One region of the Ruegeria sp. ABV3_008 genome, then DNA from elsewhere that is predicted to be linked to it. Evidence: riboswitches for the same ligand, from Rfam matches in the RefSeq annotation. Region 1 holds a riboswitch; the other holds the start of a gene.

Region 1 (3,650 bases):
GGCGAGAACAGGTACATATCGGCGTTCTTTTTCGCCAACTCGAAAGTGATATCAGGGATCACCACACCGAGGCTCAGCGTTTTGATCCGGATCTTCTCATCCGCGTTTTCGCGCTTGGTGTCGAGGAAGCGCATGATGTCCGGGTGGTGCGCGTTCAGATACACCGCACCCGCGCCTTGCCGCGCACCCAGCTGGTTGGCGTAGGAGAAGCTGTCCTCTAGCAGTTTCATCACTGGGATCACGCCGGAGGACTGGTTCTCAATGCCTTTTATCGGCGCGCCGTGCTCGCGGATGTTGGTCAGCAGCAGCGCTACACCTCCACCGCGTTTGGACAGTTGCAGGGCCGAGTTGATGCCGCGCCCGATGCTCTCCATGTTGTCCTCAAGCCGCAGCAGGAAGCACGAGATCAGCTCTCCGCGCGAGGCTTTACCGGCGTTCAGGAAGGTGGGGGTGGCGGGCTGGAAGCGACCGTCGAGGATTTCCTCCATAAAGGACAGGGCCAGTGCCTCATCGCCGCGCGCCAGCGCTAGCGCGGTCATGACGACGCGGTCCTCATAGCGTTCCAGGAAACGCTGCCCATCACGGGTTTTCAGCGTATAAGAGGTGTAATATTTGAACGCGCCCAGAAAGGTCGGGAACCGGAACTTCTTGGCATAGGCCGCGTCCCAGATCTTGCGCATGAAGTTCTTGGAATACTGGTCCAGAACGGCCTCTTCGTAGTAGCCCTCGGACACCAGATACCCAAGCTTTTCGTCCAGCGAGTGGAAGAACACGGTATTCTGGTTCACGTGCTGCAGGAAATACTGCCGCGCGGCCATACGATCGGCATCGAACCGGATCTTTCCCTCACCATCGTAGAGGTTTAGCATCGCGTTCAACGCGTGATAGTCCTGCTCGTTTACGCTGCTGTCGAGCATAGGTTTCTCCCTAGTTTTTCCAGCCCGGCGCGGACGCGGGCGATGTCGGTCTCTGTGCCGGCCAGCTCAAACGTGTAGAGCAGCGGTACGTTGCATTTCTGGGCGATGATGCGACCGGCCAAAGCGTAGGTCGCACCGAAATTGCGGTTGCCTGTGCCGATCACTCCAAGGATCCCGGTGCGTCTGTCCGGGTCGTTCAGAAACCGGATCACCTGTTTAGGAACCGCCCCGCGCCCTTCGCCATCGGCATAGGTGGGGCTGATCAGCACGTATGGGTGTCCGGGGTCAGGCAGCGGGTCCATCCCGTTCGGAATGCGGAAAGAACTCAGGCCCAGCCGCGAGACAAAGCGGTGGGTGTTTCCGGATTTCGATGAGAAATAGACCAGCGCCGGGATCGGCGCGGCCATGGATCAGGCCAGTTGGGCGATCATGTCCGGGCGGAAACCCGACCAGTGATCACTGCCCGCCACAACGACAGGGGCCTGACGATAGCCCAGCTCGGTCACATGGGTCATGGCGCTGTCGTCCTGGGTCAGATCGATGACGTCATAGGTGATGCCTTTTGCATCCAGCGCGCGGGTGGTGGCGGTGCATTGTACGCATGCGGGTTTGGAATATACGGTAATGCTCATGTCGTCCTCTGTCCTTTTAATGAATGCCGAGGACGCTGCGGGCAAAATGAACCCTGAACACGCCCCCGAACCCTCCGTTCGCGGTTTTCTTTCTTTGCTTACGGCAGGTCTCCTGGCTCGCGGATTGATGTTCGGACTGGCCTTCCCAAAAGCTCGCTTTCAGTGGCGTATTCAGCCGAACTATCCGCTTACAGTTGCGGGGGCAGCGCCGGTTTTTCACCGGTTTCCCTCTTAGCTTTCAACAGGAATCGAAAGAACCGAAGCAACACCATATTGGGGTTGGTGGTGGCATGTTGTCAATATATGGTGTAGCGAAGAAAACAAATTTCTTCGCTTGCACAACCAGCCACGTGCGCTAAGGCGGTCTACTTTTTCCGCTTGGGCATCGCGTTGCCACCCTTCATCGCAGCCGCACGTGCGCGGTTTTTCTTGCTGCTTGGCTTGCCTTTGGGTGGAGGCGGGCCTTTCGGACGGCGCGCGGGTTTCTTGTGCTGATCGCCCGAGGGAGTCTCATCCCGTTTGGGCCGCGTTTCGGGCTTGGGTTTCTCGGCCGGTTTCCGGCGTGGTTTTGCGGGCTGTGGCTCAGCCGCGCGGGCCGGGCGTTCGTGGCGCTTCTTGTCTTTGAAGTCGCGCTTGGGACCCTTGCGGCCACCACTGGAAAGGGCGGGCGGCGCGTCCAGTTGCACCAGGGTTTTGGTGCCTTCGACCGTCATCTCGGGGCCGATGGCCTTCAGGAAACCTTCGACACTGCTTTCGCGAATCTCGATATAGCTTTCGGTGTCAGCAACGCGGATCGCGCCGATATCGGCCTTGGTGATCTTACCCGCTTTGCACAACATGGGCAGCAGATAGCGGGGCGAGGCGTTTTCGTTGTGTCCCTCTGACAGCGAAAACCACACGCTTGGGCCGAAGGGAACGTTCGGCTTTGGCGCGACATCCGGCGTCTCGCTCAGCTCTTCGGGGGCGGAGTGCTTGCGCCCGTATTGACGCAGATAGGCCGCCGCCAGTTGCTGCGGTGAAAAGCGCGAGACCAGATCATCGACCAGAGCACTTTCGCCCTCGGTCACATCCAGGGTCCAGTCGTCCGAGCTGAACATCCGCTGCATGTCCTGCGCCTGAACCTCATAGGCCGAGGGCGCAGACCCCCAATCGGCAGTCAGCTTGGCGAATTTCAGCAGGCGTTGCGCCTTTTTGAACGACGCGGGCGGCACGATCAGCGCGCTGACGCCTTTCCGTCCGGCGCGCCCGGTTCGGCCCGAGCGGTGCAACAGCGTTTCATGGCTGTTCGGCAGTTCTGCATGGATCACCAGATCAAGGTTCGGCAGGTCGATCCCGCGCGCGGCTACATCGGTCGCCACACAAACCCGGGCGCGTCCGTCGCGCATGGCTTGCAACGCGTTCGAACGTTCGCTCTGCGTCAGCTCTCCGGACAGGGCCACGACCGAGAATCCACGATTCGACAGCCGCGCCGTCAGGCGGCTGACCATGGCGCGGGTGTTGCAGAAGATGATGGCGTTGGGGGCCTCATAGAAGCGCAGCACGTTGATTATTGCATTCTCGCCATCTCGCGGGGCCACATTCATTGCGCGGTATTCGATATCGGCATGTTGGGTGCGCTCGCTGACGGTGCTGACCCGCTCGGCATCGCGCTGGTAGCGGGCGGCGAGGGAGGCGATGGCGCGGGGAACCGTGGCGGAAAACAACAGTGTCTGACGCTCAGACGGGGTCTGTTCCAGAATGAACTCAAGATCTTCGCGGAAGCCCAGGTCGAGCATTTCGTCGGCTTCATCCAGAACCACGGCGCGAACGGCGGTCAGGTCAATCGACTCGCGCATGATATGGTCGCGTAGGCGGCCCGGCGTAGCGACCACGATATGCGCACCGCGGGCCAGCGCCCGCCGCTCATCTCGCATATCCATGCCGCCGACACAGGACGCGATGAACGCGCCTGCATCCGCATACAGCCATGCCAATTCGCGTTTGACCTGCATCGCCAATTCGCGCGTCGGCGCGATAACCAGCGCCAAAGGCGCGCCAGCCGCATCGAATACATCCACGTCGCCCAGAACGGTCGGGGCGATGGCAAGGCCGAAGCCAATGG
Region 2 (3,650 bases), on a different contig from region 1:
CGGAGATATGCCGTTATCACAACACCCATCACACCGGGTTGCGGCGAGAACCGATGGCGGCATGGGCGATCCTCGGTTGTAGTGACGCAGACAGAAAAGTTGTTAATGCCGAGGCGTTTCGCATCAGCGTACTTCCTTTTGAATGTCGTCGGTTGTCGCTACGCATTCAGTCCCATGATCGGTCGTGGTAACCGAAAGGTAACCATCAAGCACGAACCCCGCTATATGTCCCGGATCTAGACTGTAATTGACGATAGAACGAACCTAGTTACGCGCAACAAGAACCTGTCGCGTCTCGGAATTCGCCTTGGGAGGCGCGGTGCGCGCGGACCTGAAAATAGGCGTGTCATGGCGAGCCGATCCCGGAGGCAATGCTGTTTCAGATTATTGAAGAACAAAGATGTTTCGCGTGAGCTGTTTCCACTTCATCGCCTACCACCTGCTTCAGCTCAGTCTCACGTAGAAACTTAAAAATTTTTTCGTCTGATGGTTGCTTCTTCGCCCTGCCAAATCCCCGTCTCGCACTCGGTGTATTTGCAAAGTTTTCGAGGGCTAGGGCTCATGTGTCCTTCCTGCCTGAGTATGGACTCTTTTCCAGACTTAGAGTCAAAACACGTATTGAAACTGAGCTAACAACCGACCAGCAAATATGAAATCTCAGATGGAAGTTCTCGATCAAGGATCAGCCTGACGCATGTGCCTACCTAACCTCACGCTTTGCAGAACCTGCCGCGACGCGGATTCCACCCTTTATGATCAATTAGCCGCAACGCTGGAGGCATCGGGGGTGCAAGCCGAGTTGCAGCAAGTGGATTGCATGTCCGGTTGTCACCGACCACAGACGTTGGCGGTGCGACAAAGCGGCAAGACCGCCTATCTTTTCGGTGAGGTTACGGTTGTCGATCTTCCGGACATAATGATCTTCATGCGGATGTATGAGGACAGTACTGACGGCGACTTCGCTGACGCCAGGAAGCTAGGTAAGCTACGTTTCAAGGCGATTGCACGTATACCGGCACAAAAAAGATAGCCAACATGCAACTTGCCGACCAAAGCTCCGGTGTCGAGTTTTCAGCTTACAGTTTGTGTTTTTCGACTTAGCCTTCTGCACTGAACGGCTAAAATCTAAACCAAGCCTGCCATTACCTAAGATTGACCGCTGCAGAATACTATGATGTCGCTTTCGTACTTGACGGAACAAAGCACTATGGAACAATAAAGGCTTCTACGGTGTCCAAAGGTGCCTACGCACTGGGACTGAAACGGGAATGAGGACGGTGCACCAAACTACCGCACTGAAGCCTTGACCGCCCCCGCGACTGTGAGCGGCGAGCGGCCTTCCAATACCACTGGCGTAATGGCGCTGGGAAGGGGGAAGTCTGCTGTGACCTGCGAGTCAGGAGACCGGCCGTAGGATGGACACAACATATGCCGTCGGGTGTGACGGCGAGGAGGATTAAAATGACGACAAAAACGATCAAGGCATCCGCCGCTGGCGCATCCTTTCTGCCTGCAGTATTCGCCGTGGTTCTGGGTCTAGGGATCATTACCGTGACTGGCCATGTTCAGGCTTCTGGCCTGCATGACGCGGCTCATGATGTGCGCCACGCAACTGGCTTCCCCTGCCACTAAAACAATGTTCAGTCGTATTCTGACCAGCGGCTTGTTCGCTGGTGCAGCAGCGGGGCTGATTGCCGCCCTTCTGCAGTTGTATTTCGTGCAGCCAGTGCTACTTCACGCCGAGCTCTATGAGGGCGGCGACCTGGTGCATTTTGGCGCTGATCCCGTAACTGCGCATCCCGACCTGCCCGGCATGTTCGCCGAGCCGATGCGCGATGGTCTCAGCATTATCTTCACCATGCTTACCTACACCGGCTATGCGCTAGTCCTGGCGGCGCTGATGTCAGTAGCCGAACGTCAGGGGCATGAGATCAACGGCCGCACCGGCCTGCTTTGGGGTCTTGCGGGCTTTGTCGCCTTCCACTTTGCTCCTGGCTTGTCACTGGCTCCAGAAGTTCCCGGCGTAGCGGCAGCAGATGTGGGAGTGCGTCAGATCTGGTGGACGGTCACCGTTGCCGCAGCCGGCGTAGCCATGTGGCTGATTGCCTTTGGAGGTAACCTGGTAAGCTACCTGATTGCGGCCGTGCTGCTAATGGTACCGCATATTATCGGGGCCCCTGAGCCTGAGAGTTTCTCTGGGCCGGTTCCGACCGAGATCGGGGCGCTTTTTGCTGCCCGGGCCTTCGGCATCGGCATGGCCGCCTGGGCACTCTTAGGCAGTTTCACCGGCCACTTCTGGCAGACAGAAGGCAAGCGCGCAGGCGCTGCAGTCTGATCGCGCTCCTCCATTGCTACCCCGCTGGTTACACCGGCGGGTTTTTTTTATTGAGGATGACAAGATGTCCCGTTCTCTTGCTCTCTTTGCCATCGGACTTGTCTTTGGCGGCGGTGCTGGCTTTGTGATTGCCGCCAGCAGCGGTAGCACCTTTGAGAGCCATGACCATACTGACCCGGCCCAACACGGCGGCAACATGGAGATGGCAGCGCACGACCACTCCGCTGCCACTAATCTGCCTGCCGACAGCGACGCCCCCAGTGTGGCGATCCAGATGATTAAGGATCCTATGGCGGGCTGGAATCTGCGTGTGACACCGCAGAACTTTCGCTTTGCTCCGGAAAATGCCTCCACGGCTGACGTTCCAGGCGAAGGTCACGCGCATGTTTATATCAACGGCGAAAAGCTGGGCCGCCTTTATGCCAATTGGTTACACCTTCCGTCGCTCCCCGATGGCGATGTTGAAGTAAAAGTTTCTCTCAATGGCAACAGCCACAGCCCTCTGATGGTTGAGGGTGTGCCCGTGGAGGCCAAAGTGACCGTGCAGCCTGACGGCGATGACTCCTGATTGACATTCCTGGCTGAGAAGACAACTACGCGGATTCAGCGGGTCTAAGCGGCAAGTACAGCGTGCGCGCGGGTTTTTGCCGCTCTGTATCCAAGGACAGATAAGCTGTTGCAAAGCCGCGCCGAATTCCCGTCTTGTTCCTTTGGCTTGCATCGTCGGAAACCGAAAACATGAAGCAACTACAATGGGCATTTCGGTTCTTTCCATTGCTTTTTTGACCCAGTCCAAAGCAAACTCGATCAAATCAGAGTTCACGCCACCGCGCACCTGATCGACTGGATAAACTAAGCGTTACCTGAAACCTCTTGAAGCTCTAGCTGCTAGAGGCTTTAAGACTCGAATTTGATCGTGAAAATGCGATGCAAATACATTGAACTTGTGAACCAGGCTGAGATCTATGCTGACAAGGCGCTATTTCATTCAATCAACCACTGCGCTGTTTTCCGCGTCTGCGGCCAGTCCATTGATCGCCAAAACATGGCCAACCTCGTCGCAAAAGACCTATTGGGACAGCCAGGTCACGCCATTTGATTACGATCCAGCGACCTCAAATCCATGGGGCGTTCATGACCGTTTTTTACCACGACGTGTCGTAGCAAATGATGGTTTGGTTCCTGGTGACATCCATGTCGATGCGGTCGCGCGCTATCTTTACCATATCGAGGAAGGCGGGACCGCAATGCGCTATGGCGTTGCGATCGCGCGAGGGAACCTTTACGAGCCCGGAACCTATGCTATCCGGCGCAA

The links. Region 1 has a riboswitch for cobalamin ahead of nrdH (glutaredoxin-like protein NrdH). Riboswitches for the same ligand answer to the same signal wherever they lie in the genome.
Region 2: linked by a shared signal. The riboswitch ahead of ACXAH8_RS18595 (CbtB domain-containing protein) and the one ahead of nrdH (glutaredoxin-like protein NrdH) in region 1 are both predicted to bind cobalamin.

Annotation. Positions count from the first base shown of each region.
Region 1 is NZ_JBSWYP010000002.1:209,674-213,323, forward strand. Features, by position in the region: gene nrdE (class 1b ribonucleoside-diphosphate reductase subunit alpha) at 1-917, opposite strand, end outside; gene nrdI (class Ib ribonucleoside-diphosphate reductase assembly flavoprotein NrdI) at 899-1,312, opposite strand; gene nrdH (glutaredoxin-like protein NrdH) at 1,328-1,549, opposite strand; cobalamin riboswitch at 1,635-1,826, opposite strand; gene ACXAH8_RS05180 (DEAD/DEAH box helicase) at 1,915-3,650, opposite strand, start outside.
Region 2 is NZ_JBSWYP010000012.1:54,638-58,287, forward strand. Features, by position in the region: gene ACXAH8_RS18590 (DUF1636 family protein) at 695-1,030, shown strand; cobalamin riboswitch at 1,212-1,427, shown strand; gene ACXAH8_RS18595 (CbtB domain-containing protein) at 1,462-1,632, shown strand; gene ACXAH8_RS18600 (CbtA family protein) at 1,637-2,335, shown strand; gene ACXAH8_RS18605 (hypothetical protein) at 2,400-2,903, shown strand; gene ACXAH8_RS18610 (L,D-transpeptidase) at 3,301-3,650, shown strand, end outside.